3 regions of the Streptomyces sp. NPDC002055 genome follow, and region 1 is predicted to be linked to each of the others. Evidence: riboswitches for the same ligand, from Rfam matches in the RefSeq annotation. Region 1 holds a riboswitch; each other region holds the start of a gene.
The links. A riboswitch is a leader RNA that binds a small molecule or an ion and turns the genes downstream of it on or off. The one in region 1 is predicted to bind cyclic di-AMP.
Positions count from the first base shown of each region.

Region 2: another riboswitch for cyclic di-AMP. It lies ahead of ABT112_RS32925 (M23 family metallopeptidase); the one in region 1 lies ahead of ABT112_RS18005 (C40 family peptidase).
Region 3: another riboswitch for cyclic di-AMP. It lies ahead of ABT112_RS20000 (transglycosylase family protein); the one in region 1 lies ahead of ABT112_RS18005 (C40 family peptidase).

Region 1 covers NZ_JBEOXS010000026.1:43,993-49,328, reverse strand. The annotation lists gene ABT112_RS18015 (C40 family peptidase) at 619-1,683, opposite strand; gene ABT112_RS18010 (hypothetical protein) at 1,926-2,279, shown strand; gene ABT112_RS18005 (C40 family peptidase) at 2,466-3,614, opposite strand; cyclic di-AMP (ydaO/yuaA leader) riboswitch at 3,623-3,800, opposite strand; gene pcrA (DNA helicase PcrA) at 4,081-5,336, shown strand, end outside.
Region 2 covers NZ_JBEOXS010000093.1:13,569-18,904, forward strand. The annotation lists gene ABT112_RS32915 (hypothetical protein) at 1-951, opposite strand, end outside; gene ABT112_RS32920 (PP2C family protein-serine/threonine phosphatase) at 1,150-2,415, shown strand; cyclic di-AMP (ydaO/yuaA leader) riboswitch at 2,687-2,828, shown strand; gene ABT112_RS32925 (M23 family metallopeptidase) at 2,840-3,883, shown strand; gene ABT112_RS32930 (PrsW family intramembrane metalloprotease) at 4,002-5,336, opposite strand, start outside.
Region 3 covers NZ_JBEOXS010000030.1:64,735-70,070, reverse strand. The annotation lists gene ABT112_RS20010 (TIGR03943 family putative permease subunit) at 1-723, opposite strand, end outside; gene ABT112_RS20005 (permease) at 720-1,637, opposite strand; cyclic di-AMP (ydaO/yuaA leader) riboswitch at 2,334-2,475, shown strand; gene ABT112_RS20000 (transglycosylase family protein) at 2,481-3,713, shown strand; gene ABT112_RS19995 (hypothetical protein) at 4,053-4,409, shown strand; gene ABT112_RS19990 (SDR family NAD(P)-dependent oxidoreductase) at 4,440-5,219, opposite strand; gene ABT112_RS19985 (cupin domain-containing protein) at 5,216-5,336, opposite strand, start outside.

The DNA.
Region 1 (5,336 bases):
CCGCGGAGCCCGCCTCGCTCGGCGGCAGCGGCGGAGCCGTTCGGCGGCCTGCGGAGAGCCGCCCCCGCCGACCTGAAATGCCGCTCTCTCGCCGCCTTTTCGCAGGTCCGGGCGTCAGGGGGCGTGGACCGGACCTCCGGCTCCGAGAGCGGAGTCACCCCGTCCGGCGACGGCGGCCGGGACGGCGTTACGGCCGTCGGCGCCCGGTGCGGGAGGGGAGAGTGCGGCGGGTTCCGAGGCGCGGAGCGCGTGTGATCTCCGGCACCACCCGGCAGCGTGCGCCCCGCACCGGGCCCGCACTCGGCAACCGGCGATCGGTGATCGGCGATCGGCGCCCGGCGCCCCGCAACGGCTCCCGGCAATCCGGCGCGCCGCAATCGGGATCCGGCGCTCGTCCCCGGCGCCCGACCTCGGCCGCGCGCCGGGCCCGACTGCCGAGAGGGGCCGACGAACGGAACGACCACCCGTGAAGTCGGTGACGAGGGCCGACGGCCGTCGGTCGCCGACCGTCGGTTGCCGGGCCCCGGCCGCGTCCCGCTCCGTCCACGCCGGCCGCGTCCCGCTCCGTCCACGCCGGCCGCGTCCCGCTCCGTCCACGTCGGCCGCGTCCCGCTCCGTCTACGCCGGTCTGCTCGCCCCCGCGAACGGCATCTGGTCGATCGGTGCCAGCCGCACCGGGGCGCCCGGCCGCGGCGCGTGGATCATCTGTCCGTTGCCGATGTAGAGCCCCACATGGCTGATGCCCGAGTAGAAGAACACCAGGTCACCCGGGGCGAGCTCGGAGCGGGGGACGCGCTGCCCCGCGTTGATCTGGGTGTAGCTGGTGCGGGGGAGGGCGACCCCGGCGGCCCGCCAGGACGCCTGGGTGAGCCCGGAGCAGTCGAACCCGTCCGGCCCGGTCGCGCCCCACACGTACGGCTTGCCCAGCGCCCCGTAGGCGAAGGAGACGGCCTGGGCGGCGCGGGCGTTCGGTGCCTTGAGGCGGGCGGTGCGCGGGGCACCGCGGTCCGCGCGGTCCGCACTCTCGGCGGCGTGGTCGTCCTGCCGGAGGACGGCGGCGCGCTGCTTCGCCGTGAGCCGGTCCAGCAGCCGCTCCGCCGCGGCGAGCTTCCGGTGCGCGGCCTTCTTCTGCGTCCGCAGCTCCGCCTGGTGGCCGCGGAGGTCCGCCAGCCGGTCACCCGCCTGGTCACGGACCTGGTCGAGGCCGCGGAGCTGGTGGCGGATCCCGGCGACGGCGGTCGCCTGCCGGCTGCCCGCCCGGTCCATCAGCGAGGCGCGCTCCAGGTACTGGTCCGGCGCGGAGGAGAGCGCCAGCTGGAGCGCCGGGTCGATGCCGCCCGACCGGTACTGGGCGGTGGCCAGCGAACCCAGGGCGTTGCGGGAGGCGTTCAGCCGCTGCGTCCGGCGGGCCGCCTCGTCCCGGAGTCCGTCCAGGGCCTGCTGCGCCTTCACGGCCTTCTCCCGTGCGCCGTTGTACTTCTCGGTGACCTCCTCGGCCTCCTGGTGGAGCCGGTCGACCTCGGCCTTCACCCGGGCGGTGCCGGGGCCGGGGTCGGCCAGCGCGGTGCCCTCCAGGGCGCCTCCGCCCGCGGCGGAGGCGAGTGCGAGGGTCACCGCCGTACGGGCGGTGGTACCGGTCAGCGATCGCCGCCTGGGCTTCCGGTGCGAGGCCACGGCCGCCATCACATCCTTCCAACGGTCCGACAGCCGCGGGGGGTTCGGCCGTCTGGAGGAGGACGCTAAGCCCGCCGGGCGGGAGCAAGTACGAGGATGAGCGGGACTGGGTCCTTTACGTGCGGGTCTGAACGGAAGCCCCGGGTGATTTCTCGCCGCTCTGACGTTTCCCGGTGCGCGCATGATCGAAATGGCGATAGAGCCGGACCCGGCTGCGAGCGGGTGCTATGGGCCCGGTTACGCTCCGCCGCATGGACATATTGATCAATGTCTTCGTCGGCCTGCACATCATCGGCATCGCCTCGCTGCTCGGCGGATTCCTCACCCAGATGAAGGCGATGGGCCAGGGCACGGCGCGGTTCGTCCCCGGGATGCTGCACGGCGCGCTGACCATGCTCGTCACCGGCGTCGCGCTGGTCGGCCTGAACCAGGCCGACGACCAGACCCCGAACACCGTCAAGCTCGGCGTGAAGCTCGCCCTGCTGGTCGTCATCCTCGCCCTGGTCTATGTGAAGCGGGACGAGGAGAAGGTCGAGAAGGGCGCCTTCGCCGCGGTCGGCCTGCTGACGGTCGCCAATGTGTTCATCGCGGTGCTCTGGACATAGCCCCGCAGTCCCGGCCCGGGACGTACCCCCGCAGTCCCGGCCCGGACGTAGCCCCGGAGTCCCGGAAGGGGGCGGCCCCGGCCGGCCGGAAGCGATACTCGGCCCCGATCCGCCCCTTCAATGGCCCCCCGAACGCAGTGCGCCCCACCGGCGGTCCGGTGGGGCGCACTCCGCGTTGTCGGCCGGCTACGAGGGGCGGACGCTGCCGTAGATCGGCATGTAGGTGATCGCCTCGGTGCGGACGTTGGCGCCCGGCTTCGGGGCGTGGACCATCTGGCCGTTGCCCGCGTAGATCCCGACGTGGCTGATGTCGTCGTAGAAGAACACCAGGTCACCCGGCTTGAGATCCTCGGTGGCGACCCGGGTGCCGACCTTCACCTGGTCCCACGTGGTGCGCGGCAGGGAGACCCCGGCGCTCTTCCACGCGGCCTGGGTGAGCCCCGAGCAGTCGAAGGAGTTCGGGCCGCTGGCGCCCCAGACGTACGGCTTGCCTATCTGTGCCTTCGCGAAGGCCAGCGCCTGGGCGGCCTTGGCCGAGGCGGTGCCGGAGTCCGAGTCCTGGCCGGTGCCGGTGCCGGTGGAAGGGCCCGCGCTGTCGCCCCGCTCGGCTTCCTCCCGGCGCTGCTTCTCGGCCTGCTCCCGGGCCAGCTCCTCCGCCTTGCGCTGGGCCTCCTCCTGCTTCCGGCGCTCGATCGCCGCCAGCCGGGCCTTCTCCTCGGCGGTGAGGTCCGACAGCAGATCGCGGGCCTCGGCGAGCTTGCGCTGCACGGTCCGCTTGCTGGCCCGCAGCCGGTCCTGCGAATCGGTGAGCGACTCCAGGCTCCGGGTGGCCCTGCCCCGCTGCTCGGACGCCTCCTCCTGCTCCTCCTGGAAGTCCGAGACGGCCCGCTGCTGCCGCTGGGTCATCCGGTCCATCAGGTGGTTCTGGTCGAAGTAGTCCTGCGGCTGCTCCGAGAGCATCAGCGTTGCGGTCGGGGCCATCCCGCCCTCGCGGTACTGGGCCGCGGCGAGGCCGCCGAGCTTGCGCCGGGACTCGTTCAGCCGCTCCGTCCGCTTCGCGACGTCGTCGACCAGCCGGTCGGTGCGGGAACGCTGGGCGTCGGTGCGCTCCTTGGCCTGGTTGTACTCCTGGGTGGACGACTCGGCCTGGCGGTACAGGTCGTCGACCTTCTTCTGGACCTCTTCGATACTCTGCGGCGGCTCGTCCGGCGCGGCCTGGGCGCTCTGCGACAGCAGCGTCGCGGACGCCACCGCCGCGGTGGTGAGGCCGACGGCCGCGCGGGCGGAGCTGGGGGAGGCGAGAATGCTGGTCCGCGGTTTGCGGTGCGACGCCAAGGCGCGCGTCTCCTTCCGTGGACCGCCTACCGGGTTAGCTGTCGGGTTCGGGCGGATCGGAAGGCTGCCCTACGGCCCGTGCACGGCGTTCGATCCGCGTGCGGAGGGCCGATTCACCCCATTGTTGCTTTGTGGGTCCCCGGCTCCGGGTGCCTGAGGCAGGGCCGGACTCGGCGGAGGCCGCCCGTGCCGACGCGGTCGTCGGCGGGTGGTGCGAGCCGCCTGAGCGAGCACGGTAGCCAATGTGTGGGGGTGCTGTGAAGGCTGGTGTTCGATATGCCCGAAACCTTTTCGTGACCTGAGGTGTGAGCTCGATCATGCCGCCCCCGGCCTCCTGCCGGCCGGGCCCCACGGCCTGTACCTTGCCCGCCGGCGGACCGGCGGCGGCCGGAACGGGACGGTCGCCGCCGCCCGGACGCGGGAACCGGTGTGGGCTGTCGGTCCGGCGGCCTAGACTCGGTGGGCGATGAGCAGCCTCTTTGACGACAGCTTCCTGGCGGACCTCGAGCACTCGGGCGAGGAGCCCCCGCCGCCGCCCGAGGAGTCCGCGCACCCGCGGGAAGAGGTCCCCCACGACCTCTTCGAGGGGCGCTTCGACCACCCCGTCCAGCGGGACGCGTACTACCGCGACGGCGCGCCGAGGCCTGCCATCGACCCGGCCGCGCTGCTCGAGGGCCTGAACGAACAGCAGCGCGCCGCCGTCGTCCACACCGGATCGCCGCTGCTCATCGTCGCCGGCGCCGGCTCGGGCAAGACCCGGGTGCTCACCCACCGCATCGCCCACCTCCTGGGCGCGCGCCACGTCCACCCCGGCCAGATCCTCGCGATCACCTTCACCAACAAGGCCGCCGGGGAGATGAAGGAGCGCGTCGAGGAGCTCGTCGGCCCCCGGGCGAACGCCATGTGGGTGTCCACCTTCCACAGCGCCTGCGTCCGCATCCTGCGCCGGGAGAGCAAGAAGCTCGGCTTCACCTCCAGCTTCTCGATCTACGACGCCGCGGACTCCAAGCGCCTGATGTCGCTGGTCTGCCGGGATCTCGACCTGGACCCCAAGCGGTACCCGCCCAAGTCGTTCAGCGCGAAGATCTCCAACCTCAAGAACGAGCTCATCGACGAGGAGACCTTCGCCGGGCAGGCGTCTGGGGGCACCTCCCAGTCGGAGACTGGGGGAGGCTTCGAGAAGACGCTCGCCCAGGCCTACGCGATGTACCAGTCGAGGCTGCGCGAGGCCAACGCCCTCGACTTCGACGACATCATCATGACCACGGTCCACCTGCTCCAGGCCTTCCCGGACGTCGCCGAGCACTACCGGCGGCGCTTCCGGCACGTCCTCGTCGACGAGTACCAGGACACCAACCACGCCCAGTACACGCTGGTGCGCGAGCTGGTCGGCACCGGGGAGACCGTGCCGGGCCAGGACGTGGCCGAGCTGTGCGTGGTGGGCGACGCCGACCAGTCGATCTACGCCTTCCGCGGCGCCACCATCCGCAACATCCTCCAGTTCGAGGAGGACTACCCGGACGCCACCACGATCCTGCTGGAGCAGAACTACCGCTCCTCGCAGACGATCCTCAGTGCCGCCAACGCCGTCATCGAGCGGAACGAGAACCGCCGCCCCAAGAACCTCTGGACCGAGGCCGGCGCCGGCGCGACGATCACCGGCTATGTCGCCGACACCGAACACGACGAGGCGCAGTTCGTCGCCGACGAGATCGACCGGCT
Region 2 (5,336 bases), on a different contig from region 1:
CGGGGGACGGCGGTCCGGGAGCGGCTGGCCGTCCCGTCGGGCCTCCAGCGTGGTCAGCGCGAACCGTCCGTCGTCCAGGGCCTGGGTCACGCCCCGGACGTCGTCCGGCCGCCGGGCGCCGTCCATGGCGCGCTTCGCCCGGTCGTAGCAGTCCAGGGCGCGGGCGTAGTCCTCGCGCATCGCGTCGTCCGTCGCCGGGGCGGACGGGTCGAAGTCGATCCGTTCGAGCTCCTCGCCGAACGCGGTGATGTCCTCGTCGACCACCGGACGGAGCGTGGCCAGCTGTGCCCGCTCTCGCTCGGCCCGGCGCATCTTCCCGCGGCGGGACACCAGGAACACGGTGGCGCCGGCGACCGCGAGGAGGATGCCGAACGTGACCGCCAGGCCCGCACCGCCGACCTTGTTGTAGCCGGTCGAGGTGCCCGTGTCGGTGTTCGAGCCACCGCTCCACGAGTCGGGGGCGTGGCCGTTCGCCTGCTCGACGGCCTGGTCGACGAAGCCGGTGACCGTGGCCTTGACGTCGCCGTCGCCGGAGCGGGCCGCGGCGCCGGTGAGGTTGTCGACCGCGTTGCGCGACATCACGGAGGAGTCGGCGCCGGCGTCGAACCGGTCGCCCAGCGCGACCGCGTAGACACCGGTGATACCGGTCTTGGTCCGGAGGTCCTGCAGCACGGTCGACGGGGGGAACTCGGAGGTGGCGGGGAGCACGGCGACGAAGACCGGCTTGTCCGCCTTCTTGATCTTGTCCGCCAGGGCGTCGGCGTCCGCGGGCGGCAGCTGGGACGCGGCCCGGGGGTCGACGTAGACGGGGCCCTGTTTCAGGGCCGCGGCGGCGCTGTCCAGCCCGTCCGCGGCCCGTGCGCCGGGAGCCATCACGGCCACCAGTACGAGAGCGGCGGCCACCAACGCCAGCACCGGCCAGCAGACCGTGCGACGAACTGCGCTGTTCATACTTACGACGCTAACCCCAAAGACGGAATAATGGGCGCTTCGGGCATACCGGATATAACGGAAGGGAAGAGCGGGTGACCCGGTGTCCATCACCTGGCGTACGCCGATTCGCCGTCCGGCCGGTCACCGGTGAGCCTGAGGGGGCGGTGCCGTACCGCTCCCGCGCCGCGCATGGACGGTAGGAGACACGAGGTGGGGATGCGAGTCGGGGGATCGGGCCGCACGGGCCGCACGCTCCGTGGCGCGGCTCGGGCGCCGCGCGGGCGCGAGGACGAGAGCCGCTCCGCCGGCCGGGCCCGCGTCGCCCGCTGGATGCCCGCGCTGCTGATCATCGGCGGGCTGACCTTCGACCTCTCGACCCCGGCCCGGTTCACCGGCTCCCCCTTCTTCTCGGCCGCGCCGCTGGTGGCCGCGCCGTTCTTCTCGCTGCGGGCCACGGCCGCCGCGGGGATCGCCGCCGGGGGAGCGGTCGTCGCCCTGCACGTCTACAACGGCGACGTGGGCGCCATCGAATCGGTGACGGAGCTGGTCACCGTGCTGACCGTCGCCCTGCTCGCGCTGTTCATCAACCGCGTGGTGCGGCGCGGCGACCGGCAGCTGGCGTCGGCCCGCAGCATCGCCGAGGCCGTCCAGCTCGCCGTCCTGCCGACGCCCGACGAGCGCATCGGCGGTTTCCAGGTCGCCGCCCGGTACGAGGCGGCGCTGGCCGACGCCCGGATCGGCGGGGACCTGTACGCGGTGCAGCAGACCCCGCACGGGGTCCGCCTGATCGTGGGCGACGTCCGGGGGAAGGGGCTGGGGGCCGTCGCGGCGGTCGCCGTGGTCATCGGCGCCTTCCGGGAGGCGGCCGAGGAGGAACCGGATCTGGTACAGGTCGCCGCCCGGCTGGAGCGGGCGCTGGCCCGCGAGGCGCGGGGCGAGGACCTGGACCGGTTCGAGGGCTTCACCACCGCGGTGCTGGCGGAGGTGGGCGCCGCGCGCCCCTCCGTCACCGACGGGGCGCCGCCCGAGGGCACGCTGCGCGTCCTCAACCGCGGCCATCCGGCGCCGCTGCTGCTCTCCGCCGACGGCTCGGTGTGCGGGGTCGAGCCGGTGGTGGCCTCGCTCCCGCTCGGGATGGGGGATCTGGGGGCCTGGCCGGAGCAGGTGGACACCTTCGACTTCCCGCGCGGGTCGACCCTGCTGCTGTTCACCGACGGGGTGACCGAGGCCCGGGACGAGAAGGGGGTCTTCTACGACCCGGCGAAGCGGCTCGACGGCCGGCTGTTCCCCGGGCCCGACGCCCTCCTCGACGCGCTCGTCGAGGACGTGGCCCGGCACACCGGGGGCGAGCCGGCGGACGACATGGCGCTGCTGGCGGTCAGCCGGCCGGGGCGGCGGCAGCCGGAGCGCCGGCGGACCGTGGGGCTGACCCGCGGCTCGGGCGAGGGCCGGGCCGCCGCCCCGGCGCCCTACGGTCCGTGACCGGAATGCATCACTTCGCATAACAAGTGACGCACGATCAGCCGGAACGTGTTTCACGGGTCCGCTCAACTCGCCCCCATTGGGCGGCACATGTCCGGATTGATCCCGCCCCAATCTGTTAACGATCAACGAGAACCGCTTGGATTCCGGCCCCGGCCCTATTAACGTTCGATAACGCAGCGCGGTCGTCCCAGCCGTCACAAGAGACGGCACCGTGCGCCGTCGCCGAATCCCGAACGCACAGCACCACCCCGCAGGGCCTGCATCACCGGACACACCAGCACCACCTGCACCCAGGGAACCGGGGAACCAACACCTTGGGGTGAATCGGGCGTCTCTCCCAGAGGGGTCCGTAGGAGACCTTCCTGCTCCGAACCCGTCAGCTAACCCGGTAGGCGAGAAGGAAGGAAAGGAGTGCGCCCGCGTGGCGTCCAACAGGCCTGCCCCCGAATCCCCGTACACACCCCAGAGTTTCGATCCCGGATTCGGTGAGGAACCCCCGGCCGCAGCGGGTGAGTGGAACCCGACCGAGGAATCCGTCGCCCCCGTGCGCGGCCGGCACCGCGTCGTCAAGCAGCGCGGCGGCGGCATGGCCCGCAGCGGCGCCGTCCTCGGCGTGGGCGTCTTCGCCGCCGTCGGCGCGGGCGGCATGGCCAGTGCGCAGGAGAAGCCGCCGGTCTCCATCTCCATGCCGGACCTCTCCACCGTCTCGGAGAAGCTTCCCGACGCCGCCTCCCTGCCCGGCATCGGCTCCCTGGTCGCGGACGACGCGGAACAGGCCCCGGTCGCCGTCGCCTCCGCCGCCCCGCTGAGCGACGCCGGGCTCACCGCCGACGAGGCCGCCGACGGCACCGGCGCGGGCGAGGCGCTGCGCGCCCGCATCATGCGCCAGGCCGAGCAGCAGCAGAGCGCCGCCGAGAAGGCCGAGCGCGAGGCCGCCGAGAAGGCCGCCGCGGAGAAGGCCGCCGAGCAGGCCGAGCGGAAGCAGGCCGAGGCCGCCGCCGCGAAGAAGAAGGCGGCGGAGGAGGCGGCGCGCAAGAAGGCCGAGGCCGAGCGGGTGGCGAAGCTCGCCAAGGAGTTCACCGTCCCGGTCTCCTCCTACACCCTCACCTCCAGCTTCGGGCAGGCCGGCGACCTCTGGTCCAACGACCACACCGGCCAGGACTTCGCGGCCCCCACCGGCACCCCGGCCAAGGCGGTCCACGGCGGCACCATCACCCAGGCCGGCTGGGCCGGGGCGTACGGCTACCGGATCGTGCTCACCCTCGACGACGGCACCGAGGTCTGGTACTGCCACCTCTCCTCGATGACGAAGACCTCCGGCAAGGTGACCACGGGCGAGACCATCGGCCGCGTCGGCGCCACCGGCAACGTCACCGGCCCCCACCTCCACCTCGAGGTCCGTCCCGACGGCGGCTCGCCGATCGACCCGGCCTCCTGGCTGCGGGACCGCGGCCTCTCCATCTGACGGCAGCTCCTTCCCACCGGCGCCCGCCGCCGCATCCTCCGACAGCCCTGGTGACGTCCCCCCGACACCAGGGCTGTCGGCCTGTTACGGCTCCGTACCCCGGGGCCGCGACCGGCCCTCAGGGGCCGTACGGGCGGGTGCCGGGCCCGTGCGGCGGCCCGTACGGACCGGCGGCCTGCCCGTATCCCTGGCCCTGCCCGTACCCCTGGCCCTGCGGCGGATACGGCCGGCCGGACGGCTGCGGCCCGCCCGGCGGCACGTAGCCGTACCCGGGCGGCGGCGGAGTCCACTGCTGCGGCCCGGTCCAGGCCGGTGCCGTCATACGGGCCGCGTGGGCCAGCGCGGGCTGCGCCATGTCCTTGCGCTGCCAGAGGTGGTGCAGCAGCTCCTGTTCCCGGGCGACGAAGTCCGTGCCCGCCGCTCCCCGGTGGGCGCGCTGCCGCAGGAACGCCAGGGCCGTCGCGCAGACCTGGTACTCGACGACCATGCGGCGTCCGGCCGCGCCGTGGGTACGGCGCGCCACGGTACGGGCGATCGACCGCGCCTTCATGGAGGACAGCGCGTGCGGCTCGGCCGGCGCCAGCCAGCCCGCCGCCACATAGGCCGGCAGATGGCTGCGGACCGTCCTGAGCTCGCTGCTGCGCGACCAGATCACCAGCCAGGTCAGCAGCCCGAACACCGGCACCATGAACATCCCGTAGACGGCGATGAAGCCGTAGCCGCCGACGGTGGCCGAGCCGTTCCAGACGGCGTGCAGCACGATCGCGGTCAGCAGACCGGCCAGCGGCAGCAGGACCCGCCGCGCCCGCTGGCGCTGTGCGGCGAGCGACGCGATGCCGAACCCGATACCGGTCAGCGCGGTGAACAGCGGGTGCGCGAACGGCGAGAGCACGATCCGGATGAAGAACGTCGCGGCCGTGACCGACTGGAAGCCGGACGAGCCCACGGCCTGGTCCTCACCGAAGGCGTTGCCCAGATAGAGGATGTTCTCGGTGAACGCGAAGCCCGTCGCCGTGATCCCGGCGATGACCACGCCGTCGACGATGCCGTCGAAGTCCCGTCGGCGGAAGATGAAGAGCAGCAGCAGCGCGGCCCCCTTGGCGCTCTCCTCCACCACGGGCGCGATGAGCGTGGCCCCCCAGGTGTCGGCCTCGCTGGACGAACTCACCATCCGCGCCACCAGCCACTGGGTCGCGAAGCCGTTGGCGAGGATCGCCACCAGGGTCGCGGCGCAGGCGCCCCAGGCGAACGCGAACGCCAGGTTCCGCCAGGGTTCCGGTTCCACCCGGTCGAGCCAGCGGAAGGCGCCGATCAGCAGCGGGACGGGCAGCACGGCCAGCCCGAGACCGACGAGAAAGCCCTCGGTCCCGGTCTGTTCCCGCACCAGGGCGAGGATGACGAGGCCCGAGAGCACGAGCAGGGTTATCAGCGTGCCGAGGCGGAAGGCCTTGCT
Region 3 (5,336 bases), on a different contig from region 1:
CGGCTGCGCGATGTGCTCCACGTCGTCCGCGTCGAGGGCCGCCCGGGCCGACGGCCTGCCCGGGGTGCCGGAGGGGTGCCAGGTGCCCGTCACGCTCACCCAGGAGTCGGCCGGCGGCTCGGGCATGCCGCGCATCTCGACCTTCACGGACCGGGAGTCCGCGGCGCAGCAGCTCAGGACGAGCCGGGTGAGATACCAGACCTCGCCCTTGCCGGGGGTGACGAAGCCGGTCAGCCGGACCCGGCGGTCCGCCAGGCTGCGCGCCGTGTCCTGGCGGGCCCGGGCCTGGAAGTCCGACAGCGCCAGCGGCACGGGGGAGGTGCGCGGCAGCGCGGGGAAGCGCTGCTGCTCCTCGGTGGCCGGATCGCGCTCCCGCGCGGCCGTGTAGGAGCCGAGCGCGGGCGGGGTGAAGAACAGCAGGGTGAGGGCCGGGAGGAACAGCAGCCAGGCGACCCGCGGTCCGCGGCGGTGGTCGTGGCCGTGGTCCGCGGCGTCCGCGTCCTCCTCCTCGCCGGTCCCGCCGTCGGTGTCCGGACCGGCGAACGGGAAGCCGTCCCGTGCCGCCCCCACCAGCCCCAGCGCCACCAGCAGGACACCGGAGAGGATCAGCGGGACGCGCAGGCCCTCCTTCACATAGCGGAGGTAGATGTCGCTGAAGAGCGCGATGTGCAGGAGCCCGGCGCCCGATAGCAGGAGCAGCAGCACCTGGATGTTCCGCTTCACAGGAGCCACCAGCCGATCAGCGCGCTGCAGCCGACGGCGACGACGGCCGTGGCCGAGGAGAACCGGACGGCGAAGGCCCGTCCGAAGGTGCCCGACTGCAGCGCGATGAGCTTGAGGTCGACCATCGGCCCCACCACCATGAAGGCCAGCCGGGCCGTCGGGGAGAAGCCGGTCAGCGACGCGGCGACGAACGCGTCCGCCTCGGAGCAGACCGCGAGGACGATCGCCAGCCCGGCGAGGAAGAGGACGGAGAGCCACGGCGATCCGGAGAAGGTGTCCAGCACCGAACCCGGTACCACGACGTTGAAGGTCGCCGCCGCCATCGCCCCGAGCACCAGGAATCCGCCCGCGTGCAGGAAGTCGTGCTGGAAGCCCAGCCGGAACTCCTCCCAGCGGCTGTTCCCGGCCGTGTGGCCGCCGCCCCGGGCCGGCAGGCGCAGCCATTCCGCGCGGCCGAGCCGGATCCACAGCCATCCCATGATCACCGAGGTGAGGAGCGAGGCGACGAGCCGGGCGGCCACCATGCCGGGGTTCCCGGGGAAGGCCACGGCCGTGGCGGTGAGGACCACGGGGTTCACGGCGGGAGCCGAGAGCAGGAACGTCAGGGCGGCGGCCGGGGCGACGCCGCGCCGGATCAGGCTTCCGGCCACCGGCACGGAGGCGCATTCGCACCCCGGCAGCACCACCCCGGCGGCGCCGGCGACGGGGACGGCGAGGGCCGGCTTCCTCGGGAGCAGCCTGCTGAACGCGTCGGCGGGCACGAAGGCGTTGATGGCGCCGGACACGGCCGTGCCCAGCAGCAGGAACGGAAGGGCCTGGATCACGATGGCCACACAGACCGTCCGCCAGGCCTGGACGCCGGGGTGGGCGAGCAGGCTCCCGCCGCCCAGGACCAGCGCCGCCGCCACGGCCAGCGCGACTGCGGCCGTGGCGATCAGGGGAGTCGCGGAACGGTTGCGCCCCCGGAGCAGCGCGGTCGCGCCGGAGGCGTGCCGCACCGGCGGCGAGGTGTCGATCAGCTCTTCCGCTCTCTGCACACTGACTCCGCACGTCCGCGATCAAGAACCACACGATAACCGGGGGAGAGGCCCCCGCCGGGGTTGCCACCGCGGTGGGCGGGGCAGCGAATCATCCGTTTCGCCGGATATGCCCCCTGAGGGGAGTGGTTCGGGGTGCGAGTGCCGAGCTGCGGGATGTATACGGCAAATAGACATCAATCCTCCTTCATCGAGGCAAAGTCGAAATGCACCTCAAAGTCGGACAATTGGCTCCGTGGTGACCCATTTCACAAAGATATTTCCGGGGTGTGATGCCGCCCACGCGAAAAGCGTGAATCCGGGCAACTCGGTTACCGCCCGCCGAACGTGAGAGTCGTTCAGTAGTAATGCGAATCGCTCTCGGATCAAGATCCGGAGCTCAGTGTGACCCTGTCCCGAGTGGATCTACCGAAAGGTGATTCCGGGGAATACTCGCCACTTGTCGGAAAGAATTCGGTGCGCTTACTTTTACCGCTGCCTGCCCATGAAAGGGCGGGCCGTACTCTGTCGGAGCGCCGAGTCCTGCCGCCGGTGGAGAGGAAACAACCAACGCACCACGGCAGGAGCGGGGGAACCAGGTAGGTGCCGGACCGCGCAACAGGCGAGGAACGGCTTGGGGTGAAGACGCGCCGCAGCGCACGACGCTGCTCAGGGCGCGGCCGGGCAACTCCAGCCCGAACCCGACAGCTCACCTCGCAGGCGTAGGAGAGGAATACCCCTATGTCTGCACGCGGACGTCACCGCCGGTACAGCCCCGGCCGTATTTCCCGAGCTTCTCTCATCGCCGCTGCCGGTAGTGCCGGAATCGCCCTACCGCTCATCGGTGCCGGCTCGGCGCAGGCCGCTTCCGTCGACACCTGGGACAAGGTCGCGGAGTGCGAGAGCGGCGGCGACTGGAGCATCAACACCGGTAACGGCTTCTACGGTGGCCTGCAGTTCACCAACGACACCTGGCAGGCCTTCGGTGGCGGCGACTACGCCGCGCGCGCCGACCAGGCGACCAAGGACCAGCAGATCGCCGTCGCCGAGAAGGTCCTCGACGGCCAGGGCCCCGGCGCCTGGCCGGTCTGCTCCGGCAAGGCCGGGCTGACCCAGGGCGGCGCCGCCCCGCAGATCAGCCCCGACGGCGGGAAGGCCGCCCCGGCCGAGTCCGCCCCGAAGCCCCAGGGCGAGAAGGGCAAGCCGGCCGAGCGCAAGGCCGGCGCCGGGTCCGAGACCCGCTCGTACACCGTCGTCCGCGGCGACACCCTGTACAAGATCGCCACGACCCACGACGTCAAGGGCGGCTGGCACCGGGTCTACGAGGGCAACCGCGAGGTCGTCGGCGGCGACCCGAACCTGATCCTCCCGGGCCAGAAGCTCACCCTGGGCGGCAAGGAGAAGGGCGCCCCGAAGCACGACGCCCCCGAGCGCGAGTCCGAGCGGCCGGCTCCGAAGCACGAGGCCCACCAGGCCGCCGAGCACAAGGCCGCGCCGAAGCCCGCCGCGAAGGCCGAGCCGAAGCAGCAGGCCGCCCCGGCCAAGGCCGCCGCGCAGAAGTCCGCCGACGGCTTCACCGCCCCCGTCGACGACCTCTCCGTGGGCACCCCGTACCACCAGTCCGGTGCCAGCTGGTCCAGCGGCTACCACACCGGCACCGACTTCCCCGTGCCCACCGGCACCACGGTGAAGGCCATCGGTGCGGGCGAGGTCGTCTCCGCGGGCTGGGGCGGTTCCTACGGCAACCAGGTCGTCATCCGCCACGCCGACGGCAAGTTCAGCCAGTACGCCCACCTGTCCTCGCTGTCCGTGTCGGCCGGCCAGTCGGTCACCGGCGGTCAGCAGATCGGCCTGTCCGGCTCGACCGGCAACTCCTCCGGCCCGCACCTCCACTTCGAGGTCCGCACCGGTCCGGACTACGGCTCGGACATCGACCCGGTCGCCTACCTGCGCGAGCACGGCGTCAGCATCTGAGCCCACGCGCCGGCCCGGCGCGTGGCACCGAGGCCCGGGGTGACCGACCGGCCTCACCGACGGACCGAGGCGCCCGTCCCCGCTGCACGGGGGCGGGCGCCTCGTCCGTTGTGTGCGCCGCTTCGGCGCGGCCCGTCCGCGCGCCGCGCCGTCCCCCGCCCGGCCGAGCCGGCCGAGACCGTGACCGCGGGGGTGTCCGGGGGCGGGGAAACGGCCCCGCCGTGCGGCCGGACGGGTGATCCCGGAGGCCGATCCGCAACCGGAGGGAGAAACCGGCCGTCGGAACGGGAGACCATGATTTCCCCCTGACCGATGGGGAATTGAAGGAAGGCACCGACCATGGCCGATCCGACGGCAGTCACGATGGAGCTCCCCCCGCGGCCCGACGCCCCGGACCCGGCCCGGATCGGCGGCCATCTGACGCCGGCCGACGGGCTGCGGCTCATGCTGCACGCCGAACTCACCCGGGCCGCCGTCCCGCCGCACCCCGACGACCTGCGGGTCATCCACGATCTCGCGCAGCTGGACGAGGACGCCGTCGGGACCATCGTCCGCTGGCTCCGGCAGGCCGCCGGCAGCACCGTCACCCTGCCGCCCCGCACCGTGGGCCGCTCGGCGTGCACGGTCCCGGTCCCCGCGCAGCCCCCGGCGCCGGAGCCCGCCACCCGGGTGGACCCCCGGCTGCTCGCCTGGTGACGTCCGGGACGACCGCGTCCGGCGCGGTGCCTACCAGGGCGACCGGGCCGTCACCCCGCCGTCCACCACCAGGTCGTGGCCGGTGACCCAGCCCGCCATCGACGACGCGAGGAACACACAGGCGCGGCCGATGTCGGCCGGAGTGCCGAGTCGCCCGAGCGGCGCCGCGGCCCGGTAGCGCTCCACCCCCTCGGGCCACGCCTCCTCGATGCCGGGGCGGCTGATCAGGCCGGGGGAGACCGTGTTCACCCGGATCCCGGACGGTCCGTACTCCACCGCCGCCGCCCGCGCGTGCTGGATCAGGGCCGCCTTGGACGCGGCGTAGTGCGCGTGCCCCGGTGTGGGCGAGGATCCTTCGATCGAGGCGACATGGGTGACCGTGCCGCCCGTGCCCGCCCGCCGCATCACCCGCGCGGCCGCCCGGGTGCAGCAGAACGCGCTGGTGAGATTGGTGTCGATCACGGCGCGCCAGTCGGCGGCGGTCATCGACGCCAGCTCCTGGACCGGCTGCACCCCGGCGTTGTTGACGAGCGCGTCCACCCGGCCGAAGCGCGCCGCCGCGGCCTCCATCAGCCGTTCGCAGGCCGTCTCGTCGGTGAGGTCGGCGGCCACCGCCCATGCCGTGCCGCCCTCGCCGGTGATCAGTTCCACCACCTCCCGGGCGCGCTCGGCGCCGGTGTGGTGGTGGACCACGACCTGCGCCCCTGCGCGCGCGAACTCCCCGGCGATGCCCGCCCCCACGGTGCCCGCCGCTCCCGTCACCACGGCCACCAGCCCGTCGAGCGCGGGCAGTTGTCCCTGCCCGGTCATGCGGTGCGGGACAGGGCGCGGATGAGGTCCCCGTGCAGCGGATAGCGGGCGCTCAGCTCGTCCGCCTCCCCGCCCTCGTAGTCGACGGGGGAGAAGCCGGGTGCCATGGTGCAGCCG